Regions from separate parts of the Streptomyces durmitorensis genome, predicted to be linked through region 1. Evidence: riboswitches for the same ligand, from Rfam matches in the RefSeq annotation. Region 1 holds a riboswitch; each other region holds the start of a gene.
What was found. Region 1 has a riboswitch for cobalamin ahead of M4V62_RS30025 (ABC transporter substrate-binding protein). Riboswitches for the same ligand answer to the same signal wherever they lie in the genome.
Positions count from the first base shown of each region.

Region 1 (10,395 bases):
CGGCAGTCGTACGGTTGCGGCAGCGTGAAACCAGCTTCGACAGCATCGCGGACGATCTCTTCACAGATCGCGCGCCAGCGCCCTTGGCCCCACCAGTGACATGTGTAGCTTGTCGAGCCCCCGATCGTCATCAGCCTCAAAGTGGTATCCGGACCAAGAAGTTCACTGTCGAGGCGTTGCCATTTCCGGATCTGCTCGCGCACCGTCGACTGCACCTCCGGCCACCCGTCGCCGAACAGGGAGGAGACAGTCCGACCGTTTGGGAGTTCCCAGTCTGCATCAGTCAGTGACTGCTCGATCCCGTCCCAGTCGATACCTTCGTACGGGCAGACATGGGGCAGCACCGCGCGAGTCACCGCGATGTTCACTCGAGCCATCTGCACGTCCGAGGGAAGGTGGTGAGCCTCCACAGCCGTTTCATTGCGCCAGCACCACGCCGCGATACCCAGAGCCGCCGCATCGGGGACCGGATCCGGGTGCACGTCGCGGCCTGCCATACCGACAACCCAGCGCAGATAGGTGCTGAGATCAGGGTGCTGTAGAGCTTCCTTGACAATGTCGGCAACGGGGATCTTCCGGTACGAGGCTGCCGGGCTGAAGAGGGACCGGAGCGACTCAGCTCCGAACGCCTCCGCGGCCTCCGGATCAGCCCCTTCCACCACACGGACGCGAGTTGCATCGAGCAATCCCAACGCGCCGGCTCGATGCTGAACTGCCGTGACGGCTTCGTCGCCCTCGCGGGAAATCGCGATTTCGACCTCTTCATCGAGTGCGGCAAAGGACTCCGGGAAGTCGCCGCATACGTCTTCGTAGGGAAGAAGCCGGAGCCGGCCTTCATGCGGGTAGTACTCGACGTCTAGCGCGGCACCGGTACGCCACAGCGTGGCGAAGAGCATCGGGCCGGTTTCGGCATCCCAGTCCGAATCGTATTCGTCCGGGATCGCCCAGCCGGCCCAGTCGAGCGAGCCGAGTACTTCCATGAGCCGGTCTACGTACTCGCCCCACTGTTCGGCACTCGGGCGACCTGCTTGCTTCTCAGGTGCTGCTGCCGCCTGGCTGCCCAATTGGCCGACGAGAGCTGCCGTACGTCTTGTGAAGAGCGATTCGGCGGACTCACCTTCCTCTGGGGTGACCCCGGTGACGCTGTTGAGATACGCCGTATCGTCTGCTAATTCCTGTTTGCGGCAGCGTGCGCACAAGTATCTGTACGGCTTGCCCCACTTGGCGGAGTAGCGTGTCAGTGAGCGAGGCTGTCGGCAGTCACGACACGGCCCATGGCCCTTCTTGGGCCACCACAGCCACCAGTCACCGTCGTAGTCGCCGGGCGAGGGCACTATCCCGCGGGCCAGTAGCGCGTCGGCCAGCATCTCCAGGTAGCCCCCGTGCCGGTACGGCATCCTTGAGTGCAAGTTGTCATGCGCCCCTAGCAGTTCGTCGTCCGTGACAGCCCCCTCTCCCTGTAAGCGACGCTGCACGGATACTGCTGCGGCAAGTGCTTGCACGGCGGGATCATCCCGCCGAAGTGACTGTCTGCTGCTCTCGACGACGGTCATCGCCTTGTCGACATCGGCTTCAGTAATTCCAGTGCTCCCCATGCTCCAGAGCTTACGAGCGACCTCTGACACCTTTCGTGGAATGAGGAAGCCGTTGTCGCGGGCCCAGGGAAGACTGCGGGCCGGAGCGCGCGACTCCAACCGGCAGCACCAACTCGGAGTCGGTCTCCTGGCACGCGGGCTGCTGCTGCTCGGATGGTGCCCCCCGGCCTGAGCCCGACACCGCGTCAGCATGGGCAGTGGGCCGTCTCCCGGAACGGGGAGGCGGCCCGCTGTTCTGTTGGTCTCGTGCCGGCACCGGCTAGTGTCGTTCTCGTCTCCCTGCCCCACGATCAGTCCCTGCCTAGGTGAGCACCGCAGATGAAGAACGAAAAAGTGAGATTCCCGAGCGTCGTCGGCCCCCAGCTGGCCGGGGTGATCGACCTGCCGGAGGGCGAGATCCGGGGCTGGGGGCTCTTCGCGCATGGATTCACCCTGGGCAAGGAGTCGCCGGCCGCCTCGCGCGTCTGCAAGCAGTTGGCGCGCGAGGGGATCGGCATGCTGCGCTTCGACAATCTCGGGATCGGTGACTCCGAGGGCGACTGGGGGGACGGTTCCTTCACCGTCAAGGTGCAGGACACCGTCCGTGCCGCGGCCTTCATGGCGGAGCGAGGGACTCCGGTGGATTTGCTGGTGGGGCACTCGTGGGGAGGTGCCGCCGCGATCGCAGCCGCGCGCGAGATCGTCGGCCTGCGCGCGCTGGCCACGATCGCGGCGCCCGTCGATCCCAGTCACGTCGAGCTGCAGTACGACTCGGTCCTGGAGAAGGTCCTCAGTGACGGTGCGCACGAGTGGTTCGTCGGCGGGAGGACTCTGGTTCTCAAGCGCGCCTTCGTCGAGGACGTGCGCCGGGCTCACCTGCGCGACCGGATCGGCGAGGTGGACCTTCCGCTCCTCGTCGCGCATTCGCCCACCGACTCCACCGTCGACATCTCCAATGCCGCGGAGATCTTCCAGGAGGCACGGCACCCGCGAAGCTTCATCTCGCTCGAAGGCGCCGACCATCTGCTGACCGCGCGAGGGCAGGCGCAACGGGCCGCTCACATCATCAGCGCCTGGGCCGACCAGTACCTCGACGAGCCACGGCCCCGCTAGGCGACATCTCCAGCTCTGACGCAAGCAGCGAGGGCCGCTGCCTCCGGTGGGAGGCAGCGGCCCTCGCTGCTTGCGTCTGCCCCGAGCCCTCAGTCCGCCTTCGGCTGCGCGCGTCGTGCGTAGGCGCGGGCCGCGCGGGCCCGGCCTCCGCAGCGGGTCGAGCACCAGTGGCGGCGGCCGTGGCGGAGCAAGTAGCGGTTGCAGGGTGGGGAGCCGCAGGCCGTGAGGCGGTCCGCTTCCGGGGCCGTCAGGAGGTCCGCGGTGTCGGCGGCCAGCGCTGCCAGGGCGTGTTCGACGATCTGGGTCGTGGGGTGGGATGCCGCGCGGTACAGGCCGCGGGCGGGGTCCCAGTGCAGCAGGGAGGCCGCGGGCGCTCTGGTCAGGGCTTCGTTCAAGGCGGACAGCGCGCTCGCCGGGGGTGCGCAGCCCGCGAGCCGCGCTGCCAGGAGGGACCTGATCTGTTCCCGCAGGGTCCGCAGCTGTGCCGTGCACATCTCCTGGAGGCCCGCGTCGGCCGGGGCCAGGTCGCGTTCGGTAAGCCACCGGTTCGCGTCCGCCGGGGTGCCGAGGAGGTCGGTGAACTGGCCGCCGGGCAGGGCGAGGGCGCTGTTCGCAAAGTCGAGTGCCACGTACTGCTCCGCGCCCGGCGCGGGCGGCGGTGCCGGTTCGGCGGTCGCGGTTTCTACGGTCTCCTTCACGAGCCTCATGGTACGCCTTGCCTTCATCCGTGAGAAACAGCTACGGTTCATCACGGATAGAAAGTCTCCTATCCGTGAGGTCCCCATCCGTGAGGCCCCATCCGTGAGGCCCCATCCGTGAGGCCCTCATTCGTGAGGCCTCATTCGTGAGGTCCCCATCCGTGAGGTGTGTGTTTCTTTCATGGCTGCTTCCGGCACGACCGGCACGACCGACCAGCAGATCCCCGTACGCGTCTTCGGCGGCCCGACCGCCCTCTTCGAGTACGGCGGTCTGAGATTCCTCACCGACCCCACCTTCGACGCACCCGGCGACTACCCCGCCCCCGCCGGCCCCGCCCTCACCAAGACCGCGCCCGCCGCGGGCTCCCCCGACGACCTAGGCCCCGTCGACGTGGTCCTGCTCTCGCACGACGAACACCCCGACAACCTCGACACCTCGGGCCGGGCCCTGCTCGCCGGCATACCGCTCACCCTCACCACTCCCGGCGGCGGGCGCCGCCTGCGCGAGAGCCTGGGCACCAAGGTGAAGGGACTCGGCGACTGGGAGTCCGTCGAGCTGGAGAGGCCCGGCGGCGGACAGGTCACCGTGACGGGCGTGCCCGCCGTCCACGGTCCCGGCAGGCGCGAGGACGTCGAACCGATCGCCGGTGAGGTCGTCGGCTTCGTCCTGACCGGCGACGGCCTGCCCACGGTCTACGTCAGCGGCGACAACGCCTCACTCGGCGCGGTCGAGGAGACCGCCGCACGGTTCGGCCCGGTGGACACCGCCGTCCTCTTCGCCGGTGCTCCCCGCTTCCCCGTCCTGTTCGACGGCGCGCCGATCGTCCTCGACAGCGCCCAGGCAGCCGAGGCCACGAGGATCCTCGGGGCGCGCCGGGTCGTCCCCGTCCACTTCGACAGCTGGGCCCACTTCACCGAGGGGCGGGACGAGCTGGTGTCCGCCTTCGCCGCCGCCGGTCTCGCCGACCGTCTGCGTCTGGCATGAACTCAGGCGCGTAGGAAGCGGATCGACGGGCGCGGCTGCGGGCCGTCGTCCGCCGTCGTCACCACCGCCCTCACCCCGTACACCTTCGCGATCAGCTCCTCCGTGATCACCTCGCCCGGCGTGCCCGCCGCGTACGCCACTCCCTCGCGCAGGACCAGTACGTGGTCGCAGAACATCGCCGCCAGGTTCAGGTCGTGCAGGGCGATGACGCTCGTCAGGGGGAGGTCCGCCACCAGGGACAGGAGGTCCAACTGGTGCTGGATGTCCAGGTGGTTGGTCGGTTCGTCCAGGAGGAGCTCCCGGGGGGTCTGGGCCAACGCCCTTGCTATCTGGACCCGTTGGCGTTCACCGCCGGAGAGTGTGTGCCAGGACTGGCCCGACCGGTCGGCGAGACCGGTGCGGGTCAGGGCCTCGCGCACCGCCTCGTCGTCCTGGGGCGTGGCGGGCGACCACGCCCTGCGGTGCGGGATGCGGCCCAGGCGTACGACCTCCTCCACCGACAGCTCGACCTGCGTGGTGGCGTCCTGGTCCACCACCGCCACCCGGCGTGCCACCGTGCGGCGGCCCACGTCCCGCAGCGGTCGGCCGTCCAGGGTGACCACTCCCGATGCGGGGGCCAGGACGCCCGCCAGGATGCGCAGGAGCGTGGACTTGCCCGAGCCGTTCGGGCCGAGGAGGCCGACCGTGGCTCCGGGGGGCGGGGCCAGGGTCACTCCGTCGACGATGAGGCGGCCGCCGGCCTCTCTGGTCACCCGGTCGGCGCGCAGGCCGGGTTCGGCAGGAGTGTGCGTGCTGTCCGAGCGTGAAGTCATGTCGTCTTCCGGGTGCGGTAGAGGACCAGGACGAACGCCGGGACGCCGATCAGGGACGTCACCACACCCACCGGCACCTCCTGCGGGTCGAGGACCGTACGGGCCAGCGTGTCCACCCACACCAGGAACACCGCGCCCGCGAGCGCCGTGACCGGAAGCAGCCTCGCGTGCCCGGAGCCGACCAGGGCGCGGGCCGCGTGCGGCAGGACCAGGCCCACGAAGCCGATGGCGCCCGCGCTGCTGACCAGGGCCGCCGTGAGCAGGGCCGTGACGGAGAGCAGGATCAGCCGGGTACGGGCGACACGGACCCCCAGCGTCGCCGCCGCGTCCTGGCCGAACACGAACGCGTCCAGGGTGCGGGCGTGCGCCAGGCAGATGGCGAGGGACACGAGGAGCACCGCCCCGCACATCCACACGTCCGTCCAGCCCACCCCGCTCAACGAGCCGAGCAGCCAGAACAGGACGCCGCGCGTCGTCTCCGCGTCGCCCGCCGTGAGAATCACGAACGAGGTGAGCGCGGAGAAGAGCTGCATCGCCGCCACCCCGGACAGGACCAGCCGGTCGGCGCTCCCGCCCAGGGTGTGGCTGAGCAGCAGGACGAGGGCGAAGGAGAACACGGCCCCCACGAAGGCGCCCGCCGAGATCGACACCACTCCCCCGCCGACCCCCAGGACGACGATCGCGACGGCGCCCGTGGAAGCCCCCGAGGAGACACCGAGCACGAAGGGGTCGGCGAGCGGGTTGCGCAGGAGGGACTGGAGGACCGTTCCGCAGACCGCGAGGCCGGCGCCGCAGACCGCCGCGAGGAGCGTGCGCGGCATGCGCAGGTTCCAGACGATGCCGTCCCGGATGGGCGTGAGCGTGGCCTCGCCCCAGCCGAGGTGCGCAGCCACCGCCGACCACACGTCCGGTACGGAGATGTCCGCGGGGCCGATGGTGACGGCCACCGCCACGGAGAGGGCGAGGGCGGCGACGCCGGCCGTCCAGAGCAGGGTCTGCCGTAGGCCGCCCGTGAGGGCTCCCGTCACTTGGCGAGCCCGAACTCGCGCAAGGCGTCGGCGACTTGCTCCACGCCGTCCACCGTGCGGATCGTCGGGTTCATGGCCTGGCCGCTCAGGAGCACGTACCGCTTCTTCTTCACGGCGGTCAGGTTCTTGGTGACCGGGTTGGACTCCAGGAACTCGATCTTCTTCTTCGCGCTCTCGGCCGTCTGCGACTTGCGCGTGAGGTCGCCGATGACCAGGACGTCCGGGTCGCGGTCGGCCACCGTCTCCCAGTTGATCTGGGGCCACTCCTCGCGGGTGTCGTCGAAGACGTTCTTCACGCCCAGTTCGCGGGTGATGATGCCCGGCGCGCCGCAGCAGCCCGCCATGTAGGGCGCGTCGGAGTTGGCGAACCAGTAGAGGAGCGTCGTGTCGGACGCCTCACTCACCTTGATGGTCTTCTTGGCCTTCGCCACCCGGCCCTTGAGCTCCGTGATCAGGCGTTCGCCGCGCTTCTCGACCCCGAAGGCCTCGGCCAGGTCCCGTATCTCGCCGTACACCGTGTCCATGGTCAGCGTCTTGTCGCGGCGGCCGTCGCCGTCGCCGCTGTTGTCCTTGCCCGCGCAGTCGGAGGGCGAGACATAGGCGGGTACGCCGAGTTCGGCGAACTTGGCGCGGTCGGCGACGCCGCCCTTGCTGACCGTCGCCAGGAAGGAGGCGGTGACGAAGTCCGGTTCCTCGGCGAGGACCTTCTCGAAGGAGGGGTAGCTGTCGGCGAGCCGCTCGACCTTGGCGTTGTCCTTCTCCAGGCCCCCCAGAACCGGGTCCGTCCAGGTGCCGGTGCCTGCCATGCGGTCCGCGAGGCCGAGCGAGAGCAGGATCTCGGTGGAGCCCTGATCGAGGGAGACCGCCCGCTGCGGCGGCGCCTTGATCTCCGCCTTCTTGCCGCAGGAGGTGAGGGTGAGCGGGTAGCCACCGGCCTTCTCGGCCGAGGAATCCGAGGAGCCGGCGGAGTCCGAGGAGCCGCCCGGCGAGCCGCAGGCGCTCAGGGTGAGGGCCAGGGCTGTGGCGAGAAAGCCGGATATACGTACACGACGGGCTGTGGAGGACACACGATCCCTTGAGTCTCACGGCTCATACGCGGAGCCTGGCCTGCTTCGTCACCTCCGCCGCTCGGTGCGCGAGCGAAGGTGCCAGCAGGTCTTCGGACTCGGGGATCATCCGGGCGGGGCGCCTTCCCAGGCGTCCGTGGACGCCCAGTGGCCGTGGCCCCGCCCGTTCCCCCTCACCGCTGCGCGTCAGTTCCGGATTCGCACCGGATTCCCTGGCCCTGGTGTGGGTTGACTGGCGTTCGCAAGCTATCACGCGAGGTCAGGTCGATTTGTCGGGCCTGGGCGCCCCGCGATAGGTGCCGAAGGACCACTTGTTGCCCTCGGGGTCGGCGATCGCGAACTCCCTGCTGCCGTACGGCTGGTCCTCGATCTCACGGATGATCTCGACCCCGGCGACGGTGAGCCGCCGGTAGAGGTCGTCCACATGGTCGGTGACGACGTACGCCCCGAACGTGCCCGGCTTCAGGCACCAGGCCTCGGACTTCTCGTCGTACGAGCCGAGCATGATCGCGCCGCCCTCGGGCCAGTCGAGCTCGGCGTGCGCCACGCGGTCGCCGTCCTCGTAGACGGCGGTGCGCAGGAAGCCGACCGTGCCGACCAGGAAGTCGATCAGGGCCGGGGCGTCATGGGCCTGGAGCGTGGGCCAGACGGCGGGGGCGCGCCCGGCGGAGGCGGGAGGGGACTGCTGCTGCTTCTCGGTGGTGTTCATGGGTCCTACTCTTCGCCCCCGCCATAGCTCCCGGCTTGGATATTCCGGCACTCTTCGGCCAGCCAGCCGCTGGGGCTCACCCCGGTGTACTGCCGGAAGTCCCGCACCAGGTGGGAGTGGTCGTAGTAGCCGCAGTCGGCGGCGACGCGGGCCAGATCGGGAGCGACGCCGGCCGCCACCGAGCGTGCGACGGCGCCGCGGGCGCGCTGGAAGCGCATCAGGCGTCCCGCCTGCTTGGGGCTCAGGCCCGTCTCCGCGCGGAAGAGCGTGGTGAGGCGGCGTTCGCTGAGCGCGACGTGCCGGGAGAGACCGCGCAGGGTGCCCACGCCCCGGTGCCGGGCCAGCCAGGCCCAGGCCTCCGCGACCTCCGGGCGTACGGATCCGGCGGTGTCCTCGGCGGCCACGCGCTGCCTCAAGTAGGCGGACAGGGAGGCGAATCGCTCCTCCCAGCCGCCCTGCTCGCACAGCAGCTCCCGTACGTCGGCGGCGCGGCGCCCCATCACGTCGGCGCCGGACGTCACCAGGTCGTCGGCCAGTTCGGCCGCCGGTACACCGAACAGGGCGCGGGCGGCGAGCGGGTGCACGGCGAGCTGGATGCCCGCCTCGTGCTCGGGCCGCACCACGTACGCCGGGGACTGGTGCAGGCCGCCGACGACGATGTCGGTGCGGGACGCGTCGGGGCCGCCCGCCTGCTCGGGGCTCTCGCCGGTGACGACGGGGCCGTCCAGCGAGAAGATCAGCGTCAGATACGGGGACGGCAGGCCGCGGTGGAATCCGGGGTTCTCCCCCGCCGTGCGGTAGCCGACGGCGGACACCACCATGCCGTCGAGCCGCGGAGCGGCCCGCACGAACTCCCGGGAGACGGTCTCCATGCCTTCCAGTATGCGATGGGCGCGGCTCCGGAGCAGGCCCTCACGCCTGACGGGCGTCCGACGCGACTACCCGCGGGCGCGCTTCCCATGCCCGCCGCGTCCGGTGATGTCGATCATGGGAATCCGCCGCCCGACCTCATACGATGACCCGCCGCTCCGGACGGGGCGCAGACCGCTCTCAGGGGGCACAAAAGCATGGCAGTAAAGGCAAAGGGCAAGCTGGCCGTACTCGGCACGGCGGGCGCGCTCACCGCGGCCGTCCTCGCGGGGACGGCGCTGTGGCCCAGCACGGACGCGACGGCGGCGGACGCCTCAGCGAAGACCGCGAAGTCCTCGGCGAAGATCGCGACCGAGCTGGCGCACTGGCCCGAGCCGGTCGCGAAGAAGCTGGGCAAGGTCATCGCGAAGAACGAGGACAAGGGCGCGTACGCCGTCTTCGACGCGGACAACACGACCTACCGCAACGACCTGGAGGAGTCCCTCCTGCCCTTCCTGGAGATGAAGGGGGTGCTGACCCGCAAGTCGATGGACCCGTCGCTGAAGATCATCCCCTTCAAGGACACGGCGAAGCACAAGGAGAGCCTCTACAGCTACTACAACCGGCTCTGCGAGGTCGACGACCAGGTCTGCTACCCGTGGGCCGCGCAGATCTTCTCCGGCTTCACGCTGAAGGAGCTCAAGGGGTACGTCGACGAGCTCCTGGCCCACGACAAGCCCATCCCCGCCGAGTACTACGAGGACGGGAAGCTGACGAAGACCGAGGTCAAGACCCCCGAGTTCTTCACCGGCATGCAGGAGCTCCACAAGTCGCTGCGGAAGCACGGCATCGAGGTCTACGTCGTCAGCGCGGCCAGCGAGGACCTGGTGCGGATGGTCCTGTCCGACCCGAAGTACGGCTACGACGTGAAGCCCGAGAACGTCATCGGCGTCGGCCTGCAGCTCAAGGACCGCAAGACCGGCGAGGTCACCAGCTCCCGCAAGGAGATCGCGGAGGGCCGCTTCGACGAGAAGAAGCTCGCGGGGCGTGAGCTGACGCCGAACCTGTGGGCGCCGATGACCTGGTTCCAGGGCAAGCCCGCGGCCATCAACACGTACATCGACGAGTGGAAGAAGCCCGTCCTGGTGGCGGGCGACACCCCGGCGAGCGACGGCCCGATGCTGTTCCACTCCGCGGACGTGGAGCACGGCGGGGCGCGGGTCTGGGTCAACCGCAAGGACGACTACATGAAGCAGCTGGACGGCATGAAGAAGAAGAACGCCGACCGGCAGCGGGAGCTCGGCCAGAAGGTGACCGCCGACAAGCGGTGGCTGACGGTGGTCCCGGACGAGATCCGCTAGGGTCTCTCGTTCGGATCAGGCCCGGACGCCGCCGGCGGCGTCCGGGCCTGCGGCGTTCACCAGGCCCGAGGCGATGGCGTCGGTCAGGGCCGCGTGGTCCTGGGCGTTCTGTGCGGCGTAGCGCAGCGCGAAGTCCGCAAGGGCGCGGTCGAACGTGTCGGACGCGCCCAAGTAGGCGGCTATGGCGATGCGGTCGCCG
Region 1 covers NZ_CP097289.1:6,735,295-6,745,689, reverse strand. The annotation lists gene M4V62_RS30055 (hypothetical protein) at 1-1,595, opposite strand, end outside; gene M4V62_RS30050 (alpha/beta hydrolase family protein) at 1,929-2,687, shown strand; gene M4V62_RS30045 (CGNR zinc finger domain-containing protein) at 2,777-3,394, opposite strand; gene M4V62_RS30040 (MBL fold metallo-hydrolase) at 3,567-4,370, shown strand; gene M4V62_RS30035 (ABC transporter ATP-binding protein) at 4,373-5,182, opposite strand; gene M4V62_RS30030 (FecCD family ABC transporter permease) at 5,179-6,210, opposite strand; gene M4V62_RS30025 (ABC transporter substrate-binding protein) at 6,207-7,277, opposite strand; cobalamin riboswitch at 7,344-7,529, opposite strand; gene M4V62_RS30020 (VOC family protein) at 7,537-7,986, opposite strand; gene M4V62_RS30015 (AraC family transcriptional regulator) at 7,992-8,858, opposite strand; gene M4V62_RS30010 (HAD family hydrolase) at 9,054-10,196, shown strand; gene M4V62_RS30005 (DUF2252 domain-containing protein) at 10,212-10,395, opposite strand, start outside.

Region 2 (10,395 bases), 470 kb from region 1:
GCCGGGGCCTGCGCGGGGACCTGGGCGGGGGAGGAGTCGTCGTCCTGCCCGGTCCGGCGGTCGTCGGCGGGCGCGTCGGAGGCGTCGGACGTGTCAGGGGTGTCCGGGGCGTCGGGGCCGCCCTGGGGCGGCTGCCCGCCCCCGCCGGGACCGTCGCCGTCGGGCTCGGGGTCGTCGTCCCCGTCGCCCCCGGTGTCACTGCCGTCACCGGCCTGCTCCAGCGTGTCGTCGAGCTTGTCCTCGTCGAGCCCCGGAGCGTCGAAGGGGTTGCGCCGACGCCGGTGCGGAAGGGCGAGGAGAGCGGCCTGGCGCACATCCTCGGCGAGCACGTCGCTGCGCCCCGCCCAGGCGGCGAGCGCCGTCGCGGTGCGCGCCATCACGATGTCCGCGCGCATCCCGTCGACCTCGAAGGCCGCGCAGGTGGCGGCGATCTGCCGCAACGCCCCGTCACCGAGCCGGACTTGGGGGAGCAGCGCGCGCGCCGCGACGATCCGCTCCCGCAGCGCGGTCTCGTCGTCGTGCCACCGCGCGGCGAAGCCTTCGGCGTCGTCGTCGTACGCGAGCCGCCGCCGTACGACCTCGACCCGCTGATCGGTCTCGCGGGACGCGGCGACCTCGACGGTCAGCCCGAACCGGTCGAGCAACTGCGGGCGCAGTTCGCCCTCTTCGGGGTTCATGGTGCCCACGAGCAGGAACCGCGCGGCGTGCCGCACGGACACGCCCTCACGCTCCACGTACGAGGCGCCCATGGCGGCGGCGTCGAGCAGCAGGTCGACCAAGTGGTCGTGCAGCAGGTTGACTTCGTCGACGTAGAGGATGCCGCGGTGGGCGTCGGCGAGCAGGCCGGGCTCGAAGGCCTTCACGCCCTCGGACAGCGCCCGCTCGATGTCGAGCGCACCGACCAGACGGTCCTCGGAGGCGCCGACGGGCAGCTCGACCATCCGCGCGTCGCGCACGGCGGCCCCGCCCGCGTCGTGCGGTCCGTCCGGGCAGGCCGGGTCGGGGGCGGCCGGATCGCAGGAGAAGCGGCACCCGGCGACGACGGGCACCTGCGGAAGAAGGGCGGAAAGGGCCCGCACGGCGGTGGACTTGGCGGTCCCCTTCTCCCCGCGCACGAGCACGCCGCCGACGGCGGGCGAGACGGCGTTGAGCAGCAGGGCGAGCCGCAGGTCGTCCTGCCCGACGAGAGCGGTGAACGGATAGGGGGTACTCACAAGGCCTCCATTACGTGATGCGGGGCGGGGCAGGGGACAGCGGCAGGAGGGTCATGAGGGTGCCCCCGGTGGGATGAAGGGGAGGCCGGGCGGGGCGCCGGTCTCGATCAGACGGAACAGGGCGTCGGTGTCCGCGTGTTCCTCGATCAGGTCACCGAGCAGGTCGAGCTGCTCCTCGCGTAGCGCGCCGAAGCTGGTGTCGGGCGCGGGCACGAAGCGGCGCCCGGCGGCCCGCGCGACCTCGGTGAGGAAGCGGCGCCGGAACGCGTCGCTCTCCAGCGACCCGTGCCAGTGCGTGCCCCACACCTCGCCGACCCGGCAGCCGTCCAAGAAGGGCTCTCCGCCCAGGACTTGGGCGACGCCGTGGTGGATCTCGTACCCCTCGACGGGTTCTCCGAGGGCCTCGCCGACCGGCCGCGCGAGGGTCTTCTCGCGCTCGAAGCGCACGCGCACGGGCAGCAGCCCGAGCCCGTCCACGGCTCCGGCCCGCGACTCGACGTCGTCCTCGATGTGCTCGCCGAGCACCTGGAAGCCACCGCAGATCCCGAGCACGGGACGCCCCTCGGCGGCGCGCCGCGCGATGGCGTCCGCGAGGCCGCGCTCGCGCAGCCACTGAAGGGCGCGCACCGTCCCGCGCGTCCCCGGCACGACCACCAGATCGGCGTCGACGAGCTCGTCGGCCCGGTCCACGAACCGCACGACGACGCCGGGTTCGGCGGCCAGCGCGTCCACGTCCGTGAAGTTCGACATCAGCGGCACGGCACAGACGGCGACCCGCAGCACGTCCTCGCCGACCGGGGGAGCGACGACGGACTCCCTGACGGCGCCCCGCAGGGACACCCGCAGGCCGTCCTCCTCGTCGATGCCGAGGCCGTGCTGGAACGGCAGCACACCGAACGTACGCCGTCCGGTGAGTTCGAGAAGCATGTCGAGCCCGGGTTCGAGCAGCGAGACGTCGCCCCGGAACTTGTTGACGAGATACCCGGCGACCAGCTCCTGGTCCTGGGCGCCGAGCAGCGCGGTCGTCCCGAAGAAGGAGGCGAAGACGCCACCGCGGTCGATGTCTCCCACCACGACCACGGGGAAGCGGGCGGCTCTCGCGATCCCCATGTTCACGATGTCCGTACGCCGCAGATTGATCTCGGCGGGGCTGCCCGCGCCTTCGCAGATCACGGCGTCATAGCTGCCCCGAAGTTCCTCCAGGCATCCCACGACGGTGGAGAGCAGCGCTTCCTGCCGCCCGCCGTGGTAGCCCCGCGCGGTCATCTCGCCCACGGGCTTGCCCATCAGGACGACCTGGCTGCTGCGGTCGCTGCCCGGCTTGAGCAGTACGGGGTTCATCAGCGCGCTCGGCTCGACCCGGGCGGCCTGTGCCTGCATGGCCTGGGCGCGCCCGATCTCGGCACCTTCGCGCGTGACGAAGGAGTTGAGGGACATGTTCTGTGCCTTGAAGGGTGCGACGGAGACCCCCTTGCGGGCCAGCCACCGGCAGATCCCGGCGGTGACGACGCTCTTGCCCGCATCGGACGTGGTCCCTGCGACGAGCAGTCCACCACTCATGAGGCCCTGCCTTTCCGTATCGTGCTCACGGCCGCGGCGACCCCCAGGGTCAGCAGCCCCACCCGCCGCGACAGCTTCACGGCCCGCTCGATGTCGGCGACTTCGACGCGACGCCCTTCCCCGTTCAGGACGGGCCGGTGCTCGACACGCCCCGCGTACGAGAGAGTCCCCCCGAGCCGCACGCCCAACGCCCCGGCGAAGGCGGCCTCGACGGGCCCCGCGTTGGGGCTCGGGTGCTTGGCGGCATCGTCACGCCAGGCCCGCAGCGCACCGCGCGGCGAGTCCCCGGCCGCGGCCGCGAGGACGGCGGTGAGCCGGGCACCCGGCCATCCCAGTACGTCGTCCAGGCGGGCACAAGCCCACCCGTAGCGCCGGTACTTCGCGGACTTGTGCCCGACCATGGCGTCCAGCGTGTTCACGGCCCGGAAGCCGACAAGCCCGGGGACCCCGCCCAGAGCCCCCCACACCAAGGCCCCCACCACCGCGTCGGAGGTGTTCTCGGCGACGGACTCGACCACGGCACGCGCGATGCCGTCGGCGTCCAGCGCCTGCGGATCGCGCCCGCACAGATGCGGCAGCCGCTCCCGTGCCACCTCGACGTCCCCGGCGGCGAGCGCCCCGCCGATGGCCCGCGCCTCACGTCCGAGGGAGGTCCCGCCGACCACGGCCCAGGTGCTGGCCGCGGTCAGCGCGACGGATGCGGCGCGGGAGTCACGTACGAGAGAGGAGACCAGGGCGGCGGCACCGGCCGCACCCCCGGCACACACCACGGCATGCAGGGCGCCCCACCCGCGGTGGTCACGCCACAGCACACGCTCGACGGCGCCGGCGGCCCGCCCGAACGCGGCGACCGGGTGCCCGCGACGAGGATCGCCGAGGAACAGATCACCGAGGAGGCCGGCGGCGGCGCCGTACGCGAAGTCGCGATCGGCACGCACCGGTTCAGCCGGCCGGTACGTGGAGGGGAACAGACAGGGGCACAGGAACCGGCAACGGGCGGCCGCGCATGGCGATATGTCCTCACTCAGGGTGTCCGCGCCCTGGTTCGACGTGACCGGCGGGGAGAGTTCCTGGCTTCCGAGGAGCCCGCTCCTCGATGACAGTGGCGGGACCGCGCCGGATTCGCACCGGCTTCCTCTCCTGCCGCCGTAATGGCTCCGGCAGTCCACCACGCCCGCGAACGCCCGTCAACTTGCCGTTGACCTGGGACGGGAGAGTGTGCCGAGGCACACATGGGGCCGGTTTTTCCCTAGGCCTGGAAATTGAACTTTCCTAGACTGGAACGCGACAACCGGAGAGCGGTCCACGAGTGATTCGGTCCGGGTCGTTACGTGGTGTGGTGGTTCTCGGCGGACCTCTCGGCCCTCCGAGATCACGGCGCTATCGTGCATCGGCGTGGGCGGAGCACGCCGACATGGACGCGCGTCGAGCGGCGCCGGCTCTCGGGCAGGGGGAGGTCGGCGTGGCCAAGGAGAAGTCGTCGGGACGGGTGTGGCGCAGGAGCAGTTTCAGCGGGTACTCCGGAGACTGCGTCGAAGTCGCCTTCGAGCGGGAGGCGGTGCTCGTCCGTGATTCGCAGAACCCGTCGGGGCCACGCGTCGTCTTCTCCGGCAAGCGCTGGCAGGCGTTCCTGAACGCTCTTGCCGGCGACGGGGGAGAGGGAGGGGGGACAGGATGACCGAGCATCATCTCGCCGAGGTGCGGCACCTGGTGAGAGGCGGGCACGGGGGGAAGCGCAAGGCATCGGGGATCGTCGTGGTCGTGGCGGGGTGCGTGCTGCTCGGCGCGGCCGCCACCCTGGTCGGTGCGGCGGCTTCGCTGCTGGTCGAGGGCGCGGCCGCCCGTCTTGCCGTCTGGGCCTTCGCGGCCATGGCGGCCGCTGTGTCCATGGGGCTCTGGTGGGGTTCGGCCGAGTTCAGGCAGGATCATCGGCCTCGGCCCTGGGCTCGGGACGCTGGGCAGGAACCACGGCACGGCGGTCGTCGCTGAGCGTGGGCGTCGCCCCTGTCTGCGAGATCAGGTGGGTGAGCTGGCGGCTCAGCGCGATCACGGGGGCCGAGAAGACGGCGATCACCGAGCCGACCGTCCAGAAGCCCGTCATGCCGACGGTGCCCAGGACGACGAGCACTCCGGTGAGCGTCAGCACCAGAACGAGTATGCAGCCGGTGCAGTAGACGATCCTGGTCGTGAACATCCGGAGGTTGTCGTCCGTGCGATGGCGGTCCAGCGTGTCCATCCGGTCCGTGCGGCCCTGGTTGGCCATCGCCTCGCGGACGAGCTGGTTGTAGGTGGGGCCGTCGTCCGGTGTCTGTCCGGGAGAGGCGCTGCCGGTGGCATCGGAGGCCGAGCCGGTGGAAGCCCCACCGGCACCTTGCGCACCACCCGAACCACCGCTTCGCCACGGCGCCTGCCCGATGGCCGTGAGGACCCCGTGCCACCACTCTCGCAACGCGGCTGGCATGTTGAGGCCTCCTCGCTCCTCACGGACTCCTTGGGCCCGAGAGGTCAGCTGCTGTCAATGCCGTCCCTGACCTGACGGATCAGGTCGAGGGCCTTCTCTCCGTCGTGCGCGGTCTCGCGGAGAGACTCGAAGCACTCCTGGTGACGCACGATCAGCTCGTGGTCGTCACGGATCGACTGGTTTCCCTGCGCTTCGAGGTAGAGCAGGTCCTCGTCGTCCAGGAAGCCGAGCAGGATGAAGCTGCTCAGGGTGGAGTAGTGGGCGCCCGCCGTGAACGGCAGCACCTGGAGGGAGACGTGCGGGCGCTCCGAGATGTCGATGAGGCGCTGCAGTTGGGCGCGCTGCACGCGTGGTCCGCCGACCTGCCGGTGCAGTGCGGCCTCGTCGACGACGAAGAACGTCCACGGCGGGTTCTCACCCTCCAGGGCGCGCTCCTGGCGCGCTGTCCGCAGCTCCACGATCTTCCGCGCCTGCCCCTCGTCCAGACGCGGGGTGAGGAGAGCCATCGCGTATTCGTCCGTCTGAAGAAGGCCGGGCACGATGATCGGGTTGTACGTGCGAAAGGATGCGGCGGCGCTCTCGTACCCCAAGTACTGACTGAACTGCGGTCCGATGACGTCGTTGTACTTGGCCCACCAGCTGGGCCCCTTGGAGCCGCGGGCGGCCGCTTCGAGCTCCGCGCCGAGTTCCTGGTCCGTCACGCCGTACTGCTGGAGGAGAGCGCGCAGATCGGTCACGGAGAGGCTGACCGTGCCCTGCTCGATCCTCATGATCTTGGACAGTGACCAGTCGAGGGCTTGGGCGGCTTGGCCCTGTGACTGCTCCGTGGCCTCTCGGGCCTTGCGGAGTGCGATGCGAAGCCTGCGGCGATTCAGGCTCGGGTCGACATCCCTCGACATGGTGGCTCCTCGCTGTCGTGATGGCTGCTGATTCAATGACATAGGGCAGAGAGCCATATGTGCAGCCGACGCTAGCAGACAGCTGAGTAGCAGTATGCCATATGTCACTTCGCCGCATCGCATGCCCTCGTTCGTGTGAATGAGGGGGTGTGCGGACACGTAAAAGCCGGGTGGGACGCACCCATGAGGTGCGTCCCACCCGGCTCTTGTGAGGCCGTGGTCGTCGTCAGGCGACGATCAGGTAGATCCCGTACGCCACAGCCGCCGCGCAGAGTGCGAAGCACACGTACGCGCCCGTGCGTGCCGCCACGGGAGGGCCGCCGGCGGAGGCGGAGGAGGTGGCGCCGGATGTCGCCGCCGCCTCACGCTTGGAGAGGCCGACGATGCCGAGGGTGAAGAGGCCCACCAGGGCCACCGTCACGCCGAGGCTGACTCCGAATACGGAGCCGAGAGCTGCCCAGTCGATGTTCATGGTCAGTTGTCCTTACACCGTGGCGGGCCGGGCGGGGTCCGCCACGGTGCCGGTCGGGGCCGGGATGGTGGCCTTGACGAGGTCGACGTCCGAGGCCGTCACGGCCGAACCGGTGGGCGGCGGGGTGACGGCGGCCATCGCGGTGGTCACGACACCGGCGGGCTCGGCTTCCGAGGCGCCGCGGATCTCGTCGTCGGCCACGTTCGTGTGGTCGACGGCGTTGCGCCGGGACAGCACCCAGATGACGGCGGAGCCGCCGATGAGGAGCGCGGCGGTCGCCGCGACGCCCCAGGGGCCCTGCTTGGTGAGGAACTCCGCGCCCGCGCCGACCAGACCGGCGGCCGGGAGCGTCAGGCCCCACGCGACGAACATGCGGGTCGCCGTGGACCAGCGGACCACGCCGCCCTTGCGGCCGAGGCCCGCGCCCATCACGGCGCCCGAGCAGACCTGGGTGGTGGAGAGCGAGAAGCCGATGTGCGAGGAGGCGAGGATCGCGGTCGCGGCGCTGGTCTGGGCGGCGAAGCCCTGCTGCGGCGCGAGGTCCGTGAGGCCCTTGCCCATGGTGCGGATGATGCGCCAGCCGCCGAGGTAGGTGCCGAGCGCGATGGCGACACCGGCCGAGACGATGACCCACATCGGGGGGTTGGCACCCGGGTTCAGGACGCCGCCGGTGATCAGGGCCAGCGTGATGATGCCCATGGTCTTCTGCGCGTCGTTCGTGCCGTGTGCGAGCGAGACGAGCCCCGCGGAGGCGATCTGACCGGTGCGGTAGCCCTTGGCGGTCGCCTTGGTGTCGGTGTTGCGCCCGATGCGGTACGTCAGGCGCGTGGCCAGCGTCGCGGCGATGCCGGCCACGAGGGGCGCGGCGATCGCGGGGATCAGGATCTTGGTGACGACGGTGCCGCCGTCGATCGACGACCAGCCCATCGACATGACCGCGGCGCCGATGAGGCCACCGAAGAGTGCGTGGGAGGAACTGGAGGGCAGGCCCACCAGCCAGGTCAGGAGATTCCAGAGGATCGCGCCGACCAGGGCCGCGAAGATCACCTCTGTCTTCAGTCCGTCCTCGTTGACGATCCCGCCGGAGATCGTCTTGGCGACCTCGACAGACAGGAAGGCGCCGACGAGATTCAGCACGGCGGACATGGCCACCGCCGTCTTGGGCTTGAGAGCGCCAGTCGAGATGGTGGTCGCCATCGCGTTGGCCGTGTCGTGGAAACCGTTCGTGAAGTCGAACACGAGAGCGGTAACGATCACGATCCCGAGGAGAAGCGTGATGTGTTCCATTTACCCAGGCTTCTGTTGGACGTCAGTGGCAAGTGGAACGTAGGCAACCAGGGTGAACGGAAAGTGAACTGGGTCGGGCCGTGCGGTGACCCGATCCGGGGCACCGCCGCTCCGGTTCCGTCATGGCCCTGACGGAGATCGACCGGAGGGGCGGTGCGAGGCCCGGAATCCGGGCTTCCAAGGGTGCCCGACTACCCCCGGGCGAAGCTCTTCAGCTGGTTCAGCGAGCCGCTGAAGAGATTCTGATCACCCGGCAGTCCGCCGCTGTTGGCGTACTGCCAGATCGTCAGGTACGACCACCCCTTGGGCAGCGCCCCCGGCGTCGACGACCAGCGCGCGAGCCACAGCGCGTGATTCGACCCGAAGGCGCGGCTGCCGCCCGTGCAGTCGTTCCACCACTTGGTGGTCGTGTAGATCACGGGGCGCCGCCCCGTCTGCCGTTTGACCTCGTCGCTGAAGGACTTGATCCAGTTGACCATGCCGGTCCTGCTGACGCCGTAGCACTTCCGTGAGCTGTACGGATTGTGCTCGATGTCCAGCGCGGGCGGCAGCGTCCAGCCGTCCGCCCGCCACCGTCCGCCGTGGTTCATGAAGTACGCGGCCTGCTTCTTGCCGGACGACTTGCCCGGCACGGCGAAGTGGTACGCGCCGCGGATGATGCCCGCGCTGCGGGAGCCGTTGTACTGCTGGGCGAAGTGGGGATTGCGGTACGTGTGGGACTCGGTGGCCTTGACGTAGACGAAGCGCGCGCCCTTGCTCTTCGCCTTCTGCCAGTCGACGTTCTTCTGGTGCGACGAGACGTCGTGTCCCCTCGGCTGGCCCGCCGCCGAAACCGGAATCTCGGAGAGGGCGGCTCCCGCCAGGACCAGAGTCGCTGCTGAGGCCGCGATGACGTGAGCGCGGCGACGGGATGTTCTGTGGTCACGAGCCATATTTCCCCCCGGATGGCGATGTGCGGGACAAATCCCCCGGAGGGTATTGGAAGATCGTTGAATGCCGGTCGACCGCCAGCCATTCGGGGGTGGGGGTGTTTTGCAGCCCTTCACGGCCCTGCGGACTCCACGCCGGACTCCACGCCGACTCCAAGCCGGACTCCAGGGCTCCGCACGGCGGTGCCGCGGCCCGCGGCTGGCAGGATCACGGCATGACGGAGCAGCGGGGCGAAGACCGGCAGGACGCGATGGAGCGGGCGTGGGGCGAGCTGGTGGCGGCGGCCCGCAGGACGGTGGCGGACGGCCTGGTGGTCGGCACCTCGGGCAATGTCTCGGTGCGCGTCGGCGGCACGATCCTGGTCACCCCCAGCGGGGTGCCGTACGACCGGCTGAGACCGCAGGACGCGGTCGGCGTCGACGCGGACGGCCGTCAGCTCTTCGGCGATCTCGCCCCGACGAGCGAACTGCCCATGCACCTGGCCGTCTACCGCACCACGGACGCCGGAGCCGTCGTCCACACCCACGCGGTGCACGCCACCGCGGTCTCCACCCTCGTACCGGAGCTGCCGCCCATCCACTACATGGCGGCCGCGCTCGGCGGCCCGGCCCGCGTCGCCCGGTATGCGCCGTACGACTCCGACGAGTTGGCCGAGAACATGCTCCGGGCCCTCAGGGAGCGCACAGGTTGCCTGCTGCAGAACCACGGAACCGTCACATACGGAGACACTCTGGACCAGGCGTACGACCGCACGGCCCAGCTGGAATGGATGTCCCGCCTCTGGCTGACGGCGAGCGCGATCCCGGGGCACGCCCCCACGCTCCTGTCCGCCGGCCAGCTGAGGGAAGCGGAGGACAGACTGCGGGGCTACGGCCAAGGCTGATACCCCCGGGGCCGCCCGCGGGGATGCGGCACACCGTGGGCCCGCGGACGAAGTGACATCACCCCGCGGGCCCCGCCCACTGGCCGTGGCCACCCGGCGGCCCGACACTGGGCAGGTGCGCCCAGCCAAAGCGACGGCAACGGCCGTCACCGCCGTCACCACCGCCCTCCTGGGCGGCGCAGCCGCCGTCGCCGCGGGCCGGTTCGCCAGCAACGCCGCCCTGAAGGCACCGTCGGGCCGTCCGCTGCCGACCGAGCCCCGCCTCACGGTCCACTCCACGGCCGCGGGCCAGATCACCCTGACCCGCGCCCTCGCGAGCCTGCGCCCCGGCACGTACGGCCTCAGCGGCAGCGGCAGCCATGCGGTGATCGGGCCCGTCCTTGACACCGCGCCGCACGCGGCGGACACCGTCGTACGCCGCCTGGAGCGCGTCACGCACGGCTCCCTCGACCCCAGCGACAAGGTCTGGCTCACCCCGCAGGTCCACATCGGCGACCCGCACGCGGCACTGGACATCGACCACGCGGACGTCGACATCCCCGGGGAACTAGGCGGTCTGCCCGCCTGGTTCGTGCCGGGGGTCCGCGACACCTGGGTGATCACCGTGCACGGCCTCGGCACGACCCGCGAGCACCCCATGGTCGTCATGGACTTCCTGCACCGCCAGCAGTTCCCGGTGCTCGACCTCG
Region 2 covers NZ_CP097289.1:7,209,613-7,220,007, forward strand. The annotation lists gene M4V62_RS32180 (putative cobaltochelatase) at 1-1,214, opposite strand, end outside; gene M4V62_RS32185 (cobyric acid synthase) at 1,266-2,774, opposite strand; gene M4V62_RS32190 (cobalamin biosynthesis protein) at 2,771-3,712, opposite strand; cobalamin riboswitch at 3,818-3,951, opposite strand; gene M4V62_RS32195 (DUF397 domain-containing protein) at 4,189-4,452, shown strand; gene M4V62_RS32200 (hypothetical protein) at 4,449-4,763, shown strand; gene M4V62_RS32205 (hypothetical protein) at 4,690-5,235, opposite strand; gene M4V62_RS32210 (helix-turn-helix domain-containing protein) at 5,280-6,134, opposite strand; gene M4V62_RS32215 (hypothetical protein) at 6,361-6,606, opposite strand; gene M4V62_RS32220 (inorganic phosphate transporter) at 6,619-7,893, opposite strand; gene M4V62_RS32225 (lysozyme) at 8,085-8,825, opposite strand; gene M4V62_RS32230 (class II aldolase/adducin family protein) at 9,038-9,706, shown strand; gene M4V62_RS32235 (alpha/beta hydrolase) at 9,822-10,395, shown strand, end outside.
Region 2: it holds a riboswitch for cobalamin, as region 1 does, so the genes downstream of both, M4V62_RS32190 (cobalamin biosynthesis protein) here and M4V62_RS30025 (ABC transporter substrate-binding protein) in region 1, are expected to answer to the same signal.

Region 3 (10,395 bases), 3.3 Mb from region 1:
GAGGTTCTGGAACGACAGCATCCCGTTGTTGACCAGCGGCCAGCCGAGGAACACGAGCGTGGCCGCGAGCGCGGGAAGCAGTAGCAGATAAGGGGCGAGCGACCGGGCACGCTCGCGGGGCTTGCCCGGATCTCCCGGCCGTCCGTCCGTTTTCACGACGTCCGGCGGGCCGGTGGGCGGCCGTTCGGTCTGCACGGTCATGCTCGCCATCTCTTTCGTGGGCATCGCGGAACGCAGCGCTGTGCCGGGGCAGCGGGCCCGGGGGCGGGTGACACCCCGGGCCCGAAGTCCCCGGCAGGAGCGCGTCCTTACTGCTTCTGCGACAGGCGCTTGTTGAGCTCGCCCTCGACCTGCTTGGCGGCCGCGTCGTTCGACTTACCGTTCAGCACCGCGGTCATGTAGTTCTTGATCGGGTTCGGCGGGTTCTCCACCGCTGCCCACTCCGGGATCAGCGGCGTGGTGCCGCCGCCCGCGGTGGCGGGGGCCATGGCCTCGGCGGCCGGGTTGCCCTTGAGCTGGGCCTCCAGGGCCTGCTTGTTCGGGATGACGCCGCCTTCCTTGGCGAGCGCACCCTCGAACTTGTCGTTCAGCGCGATCTTCAGGAACTCCTTGGCGAGCTCCTGCTTCTTGCTGGTCGCGGCGACGGCGAGGTTCGAGCCGCCGAGGAAGACGCCCTCGGGCTTGTCGGCCGTGGCACCGGGGATGGTGAAGTAGCCGATGTTGTCCTTGAACTTCTTGTCCTTGCTGGCCTCGATCGCGGTCGCGGCCTCCCAGCTCATACCGATGAAGGCGCCGGTCTTGCCCTTGGCGAAGACCTCGGCCTGCTGCGGGGTTGCCTCGTCCTTGTTCTTGGGGGCCTTGGAGAGGTCCGCGAACTCCTTGTACGTCTTCATGGCCTTGGCGACCTTGGGGTCGGTCAGGTTGGAGACGTACTTGTCGCCGTCCTTCTTGACCAGTTCGGCGCCCTCACCGATGGTCAGGCCGACGAAGTGGTACCAGTTCTGGCCCGGCAGGTAGATCGGCTCGGCGTCCGTCTTGGACTCGATCGCCTTGAGGTCCTTGAGGAACTCGGCGCGGGTCTTGGGGGTCTCCTTGATGCCGGCGTCGGCCCAGACCTTCTTGTTGTAGATCACGACGCGGTTCAGGACGAACCACGGGGCGGCGTACTGCTTGCCGTCCACGACCGAGGACTTGTTGATCGACTCGGTCCAGTCGGCGCCGACCCCTTCCTTGAGGTCGCTCAGGTCGGCGAGGCCGCCGGTCTTGGCGTACGCGGCGGTCTGGGTGTTGCCGATCTCGAAGACGTCCGGCGGGTTCTCCTCGGAGAGGGCCGTGGTCAGCTTCTGCTGGATGCCGTTCCACTGCTGGACTTCGAGCTTCAGCTTGGCGCCGGTCTTCTTCTCGAAGGCGGCCTTGACGTCCTTGGTCCAGCCGGCGGGCGTGGAGCCGTCCATCGCCCAGAGCGTCAGGGTCTCCCCCTTGAAGCCGTCCGCCCCGGCCTTCTTGTCGTCGCTGTCGTCGCTGCCACAGGCCGCGATCGAGACCAACATGCCCGCGACACCGATGGCCGCTATGAGCTTGCGCTTCACGTCACCCTCCTCAAGGGATGCCAGTCAACCCCCCACCCGCAGCGACCAAATGGACCGAGATCTGCCCGTGGGACTGGAACCTGGTCTTTAATGGTGTAGACCAGTACGGGGAGCTTGGCCTAGACCTTTAGGGGTGTCAAGGGTGTATAAGAAGGGCTGTCAGGTCCGTTATCGGACCGACACCTGAGCGGGCACGGTCCGCCCAGCCCGGTACGTGCCACGATGTGAGCCGCGACAGACGGAGGAGCCGGTGACGGCAGCAGCACAGGAGCCGGGAAGGCAGAGCATGGGCACAGACGCGGGCAGTACGGGAACCGACGCGGGCGCGTCCTCGGCCACGGACACCGGGGCGGCCACGGGAGTCGGCCGCACCGCGCGCGTGCCCAAGTACTACCGCCTGAAGCGCCACTTGCTCGACATGACGGAGACGCTGCCGCCCGGCACCCCGGTCCCCCCGGAGCGCACCCTGGCCGCCGAGTTCGACACCTCGCGCACGACGGTCCGCCAGGCCCTTCAGGAGCTGGTCGTCGAGGGCCGCCTGGAGCGGATCCAGGGCAAGGGCACCTTCGTGGCCAAGCCGAAGGTCTCCCAGGCGCTGCAACTCACCTCGTACACCGAGGACATGAGGGCCCAGGGCCTCGAACCCACCTCGCAGCTCCTGGACATCGGGTACATCACCGCCGACGACACCCTCGCCGGACTGCTCGACATCTCCGCGGGCGGCCGGGTGCTCAGGATCGAGCGGCTGCGCCTGGCCAACGGCGAGGCGATGGCCATCGAGACCACGCACCTCTCGGCCAAGCGCTTCCCCGCCCTGCGCCGCTCACTGGTCAAGTACACCTCCCTCTACACGGCACTCGCCGAGGTGTACGACGTCCATCTCGCGGAGGCCGAGGAGACGATCGAGACCTCGCTCGCGACGCCGCGCGAGGCGGGCCTGCTCGGCACGGACGTCGGCCTGCCGATGCTGCTCCTGTCCCGGCACTCCCTGGACGGCGGCGGCCAGCCGGTGGAGTGGGTCCGTTCGGTCTACCGCGGCGACCGCTACAAGTTCGTGGCACGCCTCAAGCGCCCCACGGACTGACCCGTTCCTCCCGAAGGACTCTTCCGGGGTCTGGCGCAGATCACCGTGCTGCTCTACGTTCCTCCCGTCATCGCATGATGAACGGGAGGACGACCCGGTGCGCACAGCGAATCCCCGATCCATCGTCATCTGGACCCTCGTCGCGCTGGTGGGCGCCGCGGGCTGGACCGTGCTCGCGCTCTCGCGCGACGAGGAGGTGTCGGCCGCCTGGATGGTGGCCGCGGCCGTCGGCTCGTACGCGATCGCCTATCGCTTCTACTCGAAGTTCATCGTCCATCGCGTCCTGAAGGTCGACAAGAACCGGGCCACTCCCGCGGAGCGCCTGGACAACGGCATCGACTACCACCCGACCGACCGCCGCGTCCTGCTCGGCCACCACTTCGCGGCGATCGCGGGCGCGGGGCCGCTCGTGGGGCCCGTACTGGCCGCGCAGATGGGGTACTTGCCGGGCACGATCTGGATCATCGTCGGCGTGATCTTCGCGGGCGCCGTGCAGGACATGGTCGTCCTCTTCTTCTCCACGCGGCGTGACGGCAAGTCGCTCGGCCAGATGGCGCGCGAGGAGATCGGTCCCTTCGGCGGGGCCGCGGCGCTGCTCGCCGCCTTCGCCATCATGATCATCCTGCTCGGGGTGCTCGCGCTCGTCATCGTCAACGCGCTCGCGGACTCGCCGTGGGGCACCTTCTCCATCGCGATGACCATTCCGATCGCGCTGTTCATGGGCTTCTACCTGCGGATCCTGCGGCCAGGGCGGGTCAGCGAGGTCTCCCTCATCGGGATCGCGCTGCTGCTGCTCGCACTCGTCGCCGGGCGATGGGTCGCCGAGTCGTCCCTCGCGGATACGTTCACGCTCGCGCCGTCGACACTGGTCATCTGGCTGGTGGCGTACGGATTCATCGCATCGATCCTGCCGGTGTGGATGCTGCTCGCGCCGCGCGACTATCTCTCCACCTTCATGAAGATCGGCACGATCCTGCTGCTCGCGCTCGGCGTCGTCTTCACGCTGCCGACGCTGAAGATGGACCCGGTGACCGACTTCGCCTCGCGCGGCGACGGGCCCGTCTTCGCGGGATCGCTCTTCCCGTTCGTCTTCATCACCATCGCCTGCGGGGCCCTGTCCGGCTTCCACGCGCTGATCTCCTCGGGCACGACGCCGAAGATGGTCCAGAAGGAGACGCAGATCCGGATGATCGGCTACGGCTCCATGCTGATGGAGTCGGCGGTCGCGGTGATGGCGCTCATCGCGGCGAGCATCATCGACCCCGGGCTGTACTTCGCGATGAACGCGCCCGCGGGCGTCATCGGGGACAACGTCCAGGCCGCGTCCCAGGCCGTCGCCGGATTCGGGTACTCCATCTCCCCCGAAGACCTGGCGCAGGCCGCCAAGAACGTCGAGGAGTCCTCGCTGCTCTCGCGCACCGGTGGCGCGCCCACGCTCGCGGTCGGTGTCTCCGAGATCTTCTCGAAGGTCACCGGCGGCTCCATGAAGGCGTTCTGGTACCACTTCGCGATCATGTTTGAGGCGCTGTTCATCCTGACCGCGCTCGACGCGGGCACGCGCGTGGGCCGCTTCATGCTCCAGGACATGCTCGGGAACGTCTACAAGCCCTTCAAGAGGGTCAGTTGGAAGCCCGGACTCATCATCACGAGTGCGGTCGTCACCGGCCTGTGGGGCTACTTCCTGTGGGTGGGCGTGCACGAGCCGCTCGGCGGGATCAACCAGCTCTTCCCGATCTTCGGCATCTCCAACCAGCTCCTGGCCGCGGTCGCGCTCGCCGTCTGCACGACGCTCCTGGTGAAGTCCGGACGCCTCAAGTGGGCCTGGATCACGGGCATTCCGCTCGCCTGGGACGCCACGGTGACGCTCACCGCGAGCTGGCAGAAGGTGTTCTCCAGCGATCCGCGCGTCGGCTTCTTCAAGCAGCGTTCGATCTACCAGGACGCGATCGACGACGGGAAGATCCTGCCGCCCGCCAAGTCCATGGACGACATGCACACCGTCGTCACCAACTCCACGGTGGACGGCGTCCTTTCGGCGACGCTCGCCCTGCTCATCGTCATCGTGATCGCGGACGCGGCCCGGATCTGCGTGAAGCACGTCCGCAACCCGCAGTCGTCCAAGCTGAGCGAGGCGGAGTACGTCGAGTCGAAGCTGACCGCGCCGGCCGGGCTCATCCCGACCCAGGAGGAGAAGGCGGAACTGGCGGCGGCCGAAGCGAAGGTCACCAGCGACGCGAAGGCCCCGTCATGACGTGGGTGCTTCGCGGACTGCGCTGGGTGCGATGGTACGCACGGGAGTTGACCGACGAGTCCGCGTACGACCGTTATGTCGCGCACACGCGGAAGACGCATCCCGGGGCATCCGTCCCGTCCCGGAGGGAGTTCGAGCGAAAGCGGACGGACCAACAGGAGTCAGACCCCAGGCAGGGGTTCCGCTGCTGCTGAGCAGGCATGTCGAGGACATCGCGGCCCGTCCGGTATCCGGACGGGGGTTCCATAGATCAATCCTCTCGCTTAGATTTCCCGCACGTTAAAGGTGGGATAAGCGAGGGAGCGGAGCCGCGAAGTGTCAGATGCGCCTGAAGTGAGCAGACCGGTGATCACGCCGGTCCGCGTGGTCATTGCCCTCTGCCTCGTCGCGCCGTTCGTGGCGATGCTCTGGGTGAGCTCCTACGCGAAGGTCGAACCGACCTTCATCGGCATCCCGTTCTTCTACTGGTACCAGATGCTGTGGGTGCTCATATCCACCGCTCTCACCATGATCGCGTACAAACTGTGGCAGCGTGACCAGCGCGCCCGCAAGGCCGAGCAGGCCCAGGGGGGTGCGACCCGATGAACGAGCTCGCAGCGGACACGGGCGGCGTCAACGGCATCGCCCTCGCCGTCTTCATCTTCTTCTTCGCCGCCGTCACGGCGATGGGCTTCCTGGCCGCGCGCTGGCGCAAGGCCGAGACCGAGAGCCTGGACGAATGGGGCCTGGGAGGCCGCTCGTTCGGCACCTGGGTCACGTGGTTCCTGCTCGGCGGCGACCTCTACACCGCGTACACCTTCGTGGCCGTCCCGGCGGCGATCTACGCGGCGGGCGCGGCCGGCTTCTTCGCGGTGCCGTACACGATCCTCGTCTACCCGCTGATCTTCACCTTCCTGCCGCGCCTGTGGTCGGTGTCGCACAAGCACGGATACGTGACCACCTCGGACTTCGTGCGCGGGCGCTTCGGCTCCAAGGGGCTCTCCCTTGCCGTCGCGGTCACCGGCATCCTCGCCACGATGCCGTACATCGCGCTCCAACTGGTCGGCATCCAGGCCGTCCTCGACGTCATGGGCGTCGGCGGCGGTCCGGACACGAACTGGTTCATCAAGGACCTGCCGCTCCTGATCGCGTTCGCGGTGCTCGCCGCGTACACGTACTCGTCGGGTCTGCGCGCCCCCGCGCTGATCGCGTTCGTGAAGGACGGCCTGATCTACCTCGTCATCGCCGTCGCGATCATCTACATCCCGATCAAGCTCGGCGGCTTCGACGAGATCTTCCAGGCGGCGAACGACAAGTTCTCGTCGGCGAACGAGGCGGCGGGCAAGCCCGTCGCGGGTCTCGCGCCGGGCCACGCGGGTCAGTGGACCTACGCCACGCTCGCGCTCGGCTCCGCGCTCGCGCTGTTCATGTACCCGCACTCGATCACGGCGACGCTCTCCTCCAAGAGCCGCAACGTGATCCGCCGCAACACCACGATCCTGCCGCTCTACTCGCTGATGCTGGGCCTGCTCGCGCTGCTCGGCTTCATGGCGATCGCGGCCGGGGTCAAGGTCGAGAACGGGCAGCTGGCGATCCCGCAGCTGTTCGAGACGATGTTCCCCGACTGGTTCACCGGCGTCGCGTTCGCGGCGATCGGCATCGGCGCGCTCGTGCCGGCCGCCATCATGTCCATCGCGGCCGCGAATCTCTTCACCAGGAACATCTACAAGGACTTCATCAAGCCGGACGCGACACCCGCGCAGGAGACCAAGGTCTCCAAGCTGGTCTCGCTCCTGGTGAAGGTCGGCGCGCTCGCCTTCGTCCTCACCATGGACAAGACGGTCGCGATCAACTTCCAGCTCCTGGGCGGCATCTGGATCCTGCAGACCATGCCCGCGCTGGTCGGCGGCCTGTTCACACGGTGGTTCCACCGCTGGGCGCTGCTCGCGGGCTGGGCGGTCGGCATGGTCTACGGCACGGTCGCCGCGTACGGCGTCGCCTCGCCGACGCAGAAGCACTTCGGCGGCTCGTCCGACGAGATTCCCGGCATCGGCGAGATCGGCTACATCGGCCTCACGGCGTTCGTCCTGAACGTGGTGGTCACCGTGGTCATGACCTTCGTCCTGCGCGCCATGAAGGCCCCTGACGGCATCGACGAGACCTCTCCCGGGGACTACACCGCGGACGCGGGCGACCCGGGTGTCGTTGAGGAGCTGCCGCCGGCCACGGCCGGGGCGCCTGCCGGGCACTGAGCCTCTCCCCCACACCGATCAGCACGCCAGGCGGGCCGCCGGAGGAATCCGGCGGCCCGCACTTGTGTGTGTGGTACGCAGTGCCGACACAAGATGTGGGGCTGCTTCTCAGAGCCAGCACAAGATGTATGCTCGTGCTCGCTGTCGCCGCAGGGGAATCCGGTGCAAGTCCGGAACTGTCCCGCAACGGTGTATGAGTACGCATTTGTCGTGCCCACGAGTCCGAAGACCTGTCGACAGCGCACCCGTTCCGACCGGTCCGGGTGCCAACGACGTCCGGGCCTCGTGGAATGGGCTGGTGGACGCGGAGCACAGCCCTGCCCTGGGCGCGCCCGTGCGTCACCTTCCCCTCCCCAAGGCTCTGAGCCGAGCGAGGGAGTGCTCCACGTGACCATCGCGCCAGCCGAACCTGCGTCAGCGCAGACCACCGACGGTCAGCAGACCGCCGACGGCCCAGGAACCGCGCTGCTGCGTACCCTGACCGAACTCACCGTCGACCTCCCCGACGCCGACCCCGGCCGCGTCGCCGCCGCCGCGCTGCGTGGGCGTTCGGCCCGAGCGGATCTGGCGGAGCTGCGGGAGCTGGCTACCGAGGCCGCAGCCGGTCTCATCTCCGAGGACCCGACGTACTCGCAGCTCGCGGCCAGGCTGCTCAGCCTCAGCATCCGTGACGAGGCCGCGTCGCAGGGCGTGCGCTCCTTCTCGGACTCGGTCGCCGTGGGGCACCGCGAGGGCCTGATCGCGGACCGCACCGCCGCGTTCGTCACCGACCACGCGGAGCACCTCGACACTCTCGTGGAGGCGGCGCTTCAGGACGGCGCCGACTTCCGCTTCGGCTACTTCGGCCTGCGCACCCTGCACAGCCGCTATCTCCTGCGCCACCCGATCACCCGGCATGTCATCGAGACCCCGCAGCACTTCATGCTGCGCGTGGCGAGCGGCCTGGCAGAGGACGGCAGTACGCGCTCGGTGGACGAAGTCGCCGCCCTGTACCGCCTGATGAGCCGCCTGGACTACCTGCCGTCCTCGCCGACGCTCTTCAACTCCGGCACCCGCCACCCGCAGATGTCCTCCTGCTACCTCCTCGACTCCCCGCTGGACGAGCTGGACTCCATCTACGACCGCTACCACCAGGTCGCCCGCCTCTCCAAGCACGCGGGCGGCATCGGCCTCTCGTACTCCCGCATCCGCGCCCGCGGTTCACTGATCCGCGGCACGAACGGCCACTCCAACGGCATCGTCCCGTTCCTCAAGACCCTGGACGCCTCCGTCGCCGCCGTGAACCAGGGCGGCCGCCGCAAGGGCGCCGCCGCGGTCTACCTGGAGACGTGGCACTCCGACATCGAGGAGTTCCTGGAGCTGCGCGACAACACGGGTGAGGACCAGCGGCGCACGCACAACCTCAACCTCGCGCACTGGATCCCGGACGAGTTCATGCGCCGGGTCGCCGCGAGCCAGGACTGGTCGCTGTTCTCGCCGGCCGACGTGCCCGAGCTGGTCGACCTGTGGGGCGACGAGTTCGACGCCGCCTACCGCAAGGCCGAGGCGGACGGGCTCGCCCGCAAGACCATCCCGGCCCGTGACCTGTACGGCCGCATGATGCGCACTCTCGCGCAGACCGGCAACGGCTGGATGACGTTCAAGGACGCCGCCAACCGCACCGCCAACCAGACGGCGGAGCCCGGCCACACGGTCCACTCCTCCAACCTCTGCACGGAGATCCTGGAGGTGACGGACGACGGGGAGACGGCCGTCTGCAACCTCGGTTCGGTGAACCTCGGCGCCTTCGTGGACACCGCCGCCGGTGACATCGACTGGGAGCGGCTCGACGAGACCGTCCGTACCGCCGTCACGTTCCTCGACCGCGTCGTCGACATCAACTTCTACCCGACCGAGCAGGCCGGACGCTCCAACGCCAGGTGGCGTCCGGTGGGCCTGGGCGCCATGGGGCTTCAGGACGTCTTCTTCCAGCTGAAGCTGCCCTTCGACTCCCCCGCGGCGCGCGCCCTCTCGACGCGCATCGCCGAGCGGATCATGCTCGCCGCGTACGAGGCGTCCGCCGACCTGGCAGAGCGCAACGGTCCGCTCCCCGCCTGGGAGAAGACCCGCACCGCGCGCGGTGTCCTGCACCCCGACCACTACGGCGTCGAGCCGGCCTGGCCGGAGCGCTGGGCCGCGCTGCGGGAACGCATCGCCGTGACCGGCATGCGCAACTCGCTCCTCCTGGCGATCGCGCCGACCGCCACGATCGCGTCCATCGCGGGCGTGTACGAGTGCATCGAGCCGCAGGTCTCCAACCTGTTCAAGCGCGAGACGCTGAGCGGTGAATTCCTCCAGGTCAACGCCTACTTGGTGCAGGAGCTCAAGCGGCTCGGCGTCTGGGACGCGCAGACCCGTGAGGCGCTGCGCGAGGCCAACGGCTCGGTGCAGGGCTTCAGCTGGATCCCCGCCGAGGTGCGCGAGCTCTACCGCACCGCGTGGGAGATCCCGCAGCGCGGCCTGATCGACATGGCCGCCGCGCGCACGCCGTTCCTGGACCAGGCGCAGTCCCTGAACCTGTTCCTGGAGACGCCGACCATCGGCAAGCTCTCCTCGATGTACGCGTACGCCTGGCAGCAGGGTCTGAAGACCACGTACTACCTGCGCTCGCGCCCCGCGACCCGGATCGCCCGCGCGGCGGCCGGCCGCACCGAGGCCGCCGAGCCCACCCCCGCCCCCGTACCTGCGCAGGCATCGGCCGAAGAGGCCGTCGCCTGCTCCCTGGAAAACCCCGAGTCCTGCGAGGCCTGCCAGTAATGAGCTCCACCACCAACGCCGAGAAGAACCTCCTCGACCCGGGCTTCGAGCTGACCCTGCGTCCCATGCGCTACCCGGACTTCTACGAGCGCTACCGGGACGCGATCAAGAACACCTGGACCGTCGAGGAGGTCGACCTCCACTCGGACGTCGCCGACCTCGCCAAGCTCTCGCCCGGCGAGCAGCACATGATCGGCCGTCTGGTCGCGTTCTTCGCGACCGGCGACTCGATCGTCTCCAACAACCTCGTGCTCACGCTCTACAAGCACATCAACTCCCCCGAGGCACGGCTCTACTTGAGCCGCCAGCTCTTCGAGGAGGCCGTGCACGTCCAGTTCTATCTGACGCTGCTCGACACCTATCTGCCCGACCCGGACGACCGCGCCGCCGCGTTCGACGCGGTCGAGGAGATCCCCTCCATCCGCGAGAAGGCCGAGTTCTGCT
Region 3 covers NZ_CP097289.1:3,480,426-3,490,820, forward strand. The annotation lists gene M4V62_RS15425 (carbohydrate ABC transporter permease) at 1-201, opposite strand, end outside; gene M4V62_RS15430 (extracellular solute-binding protein) at 309-1,589, opposite strand; gene M4V62_RS15435 (GntR family transcriptional regulator) at 1,876-2,673, shown strand; gene M4V62_RS15440 (carbon starvation CstA family protein) at 2,771-4,924, shown strand; gene M4V62_RS15445 (YbdD/YjiX family protein) at 4,921-5,118, shown strand; gene M4V62_RS15450 (DUF3311 domain-containing protein) at 5,240-5,509, shown strand; gene mctP (monocarboxylate uptake permease MctP) at 5,506-7,155, shown strand; cobalamin riboswitch at 7,284-7,407, shown strand; gene M4V62_RS15460 (ribonucleoside-diphosphate reductase subunit alpha) at 7,543-9,951, shown strand; gene M4V62_RS15465 (ribonucleotide-diphosphate reductase subunit beta) at 9,951-10,395, shown strand, end outside.
Region 3: it holds a riboswitch for cobalamin, as region 1 does, so the genes downstream of both, M4V62_RS15460 (ribonucleoside-diphosphate reductase subunit alpha) here and M4V62_RS30025 (ABC transporter substrate-binding protein) in region 1, are expected to answer to the same signal.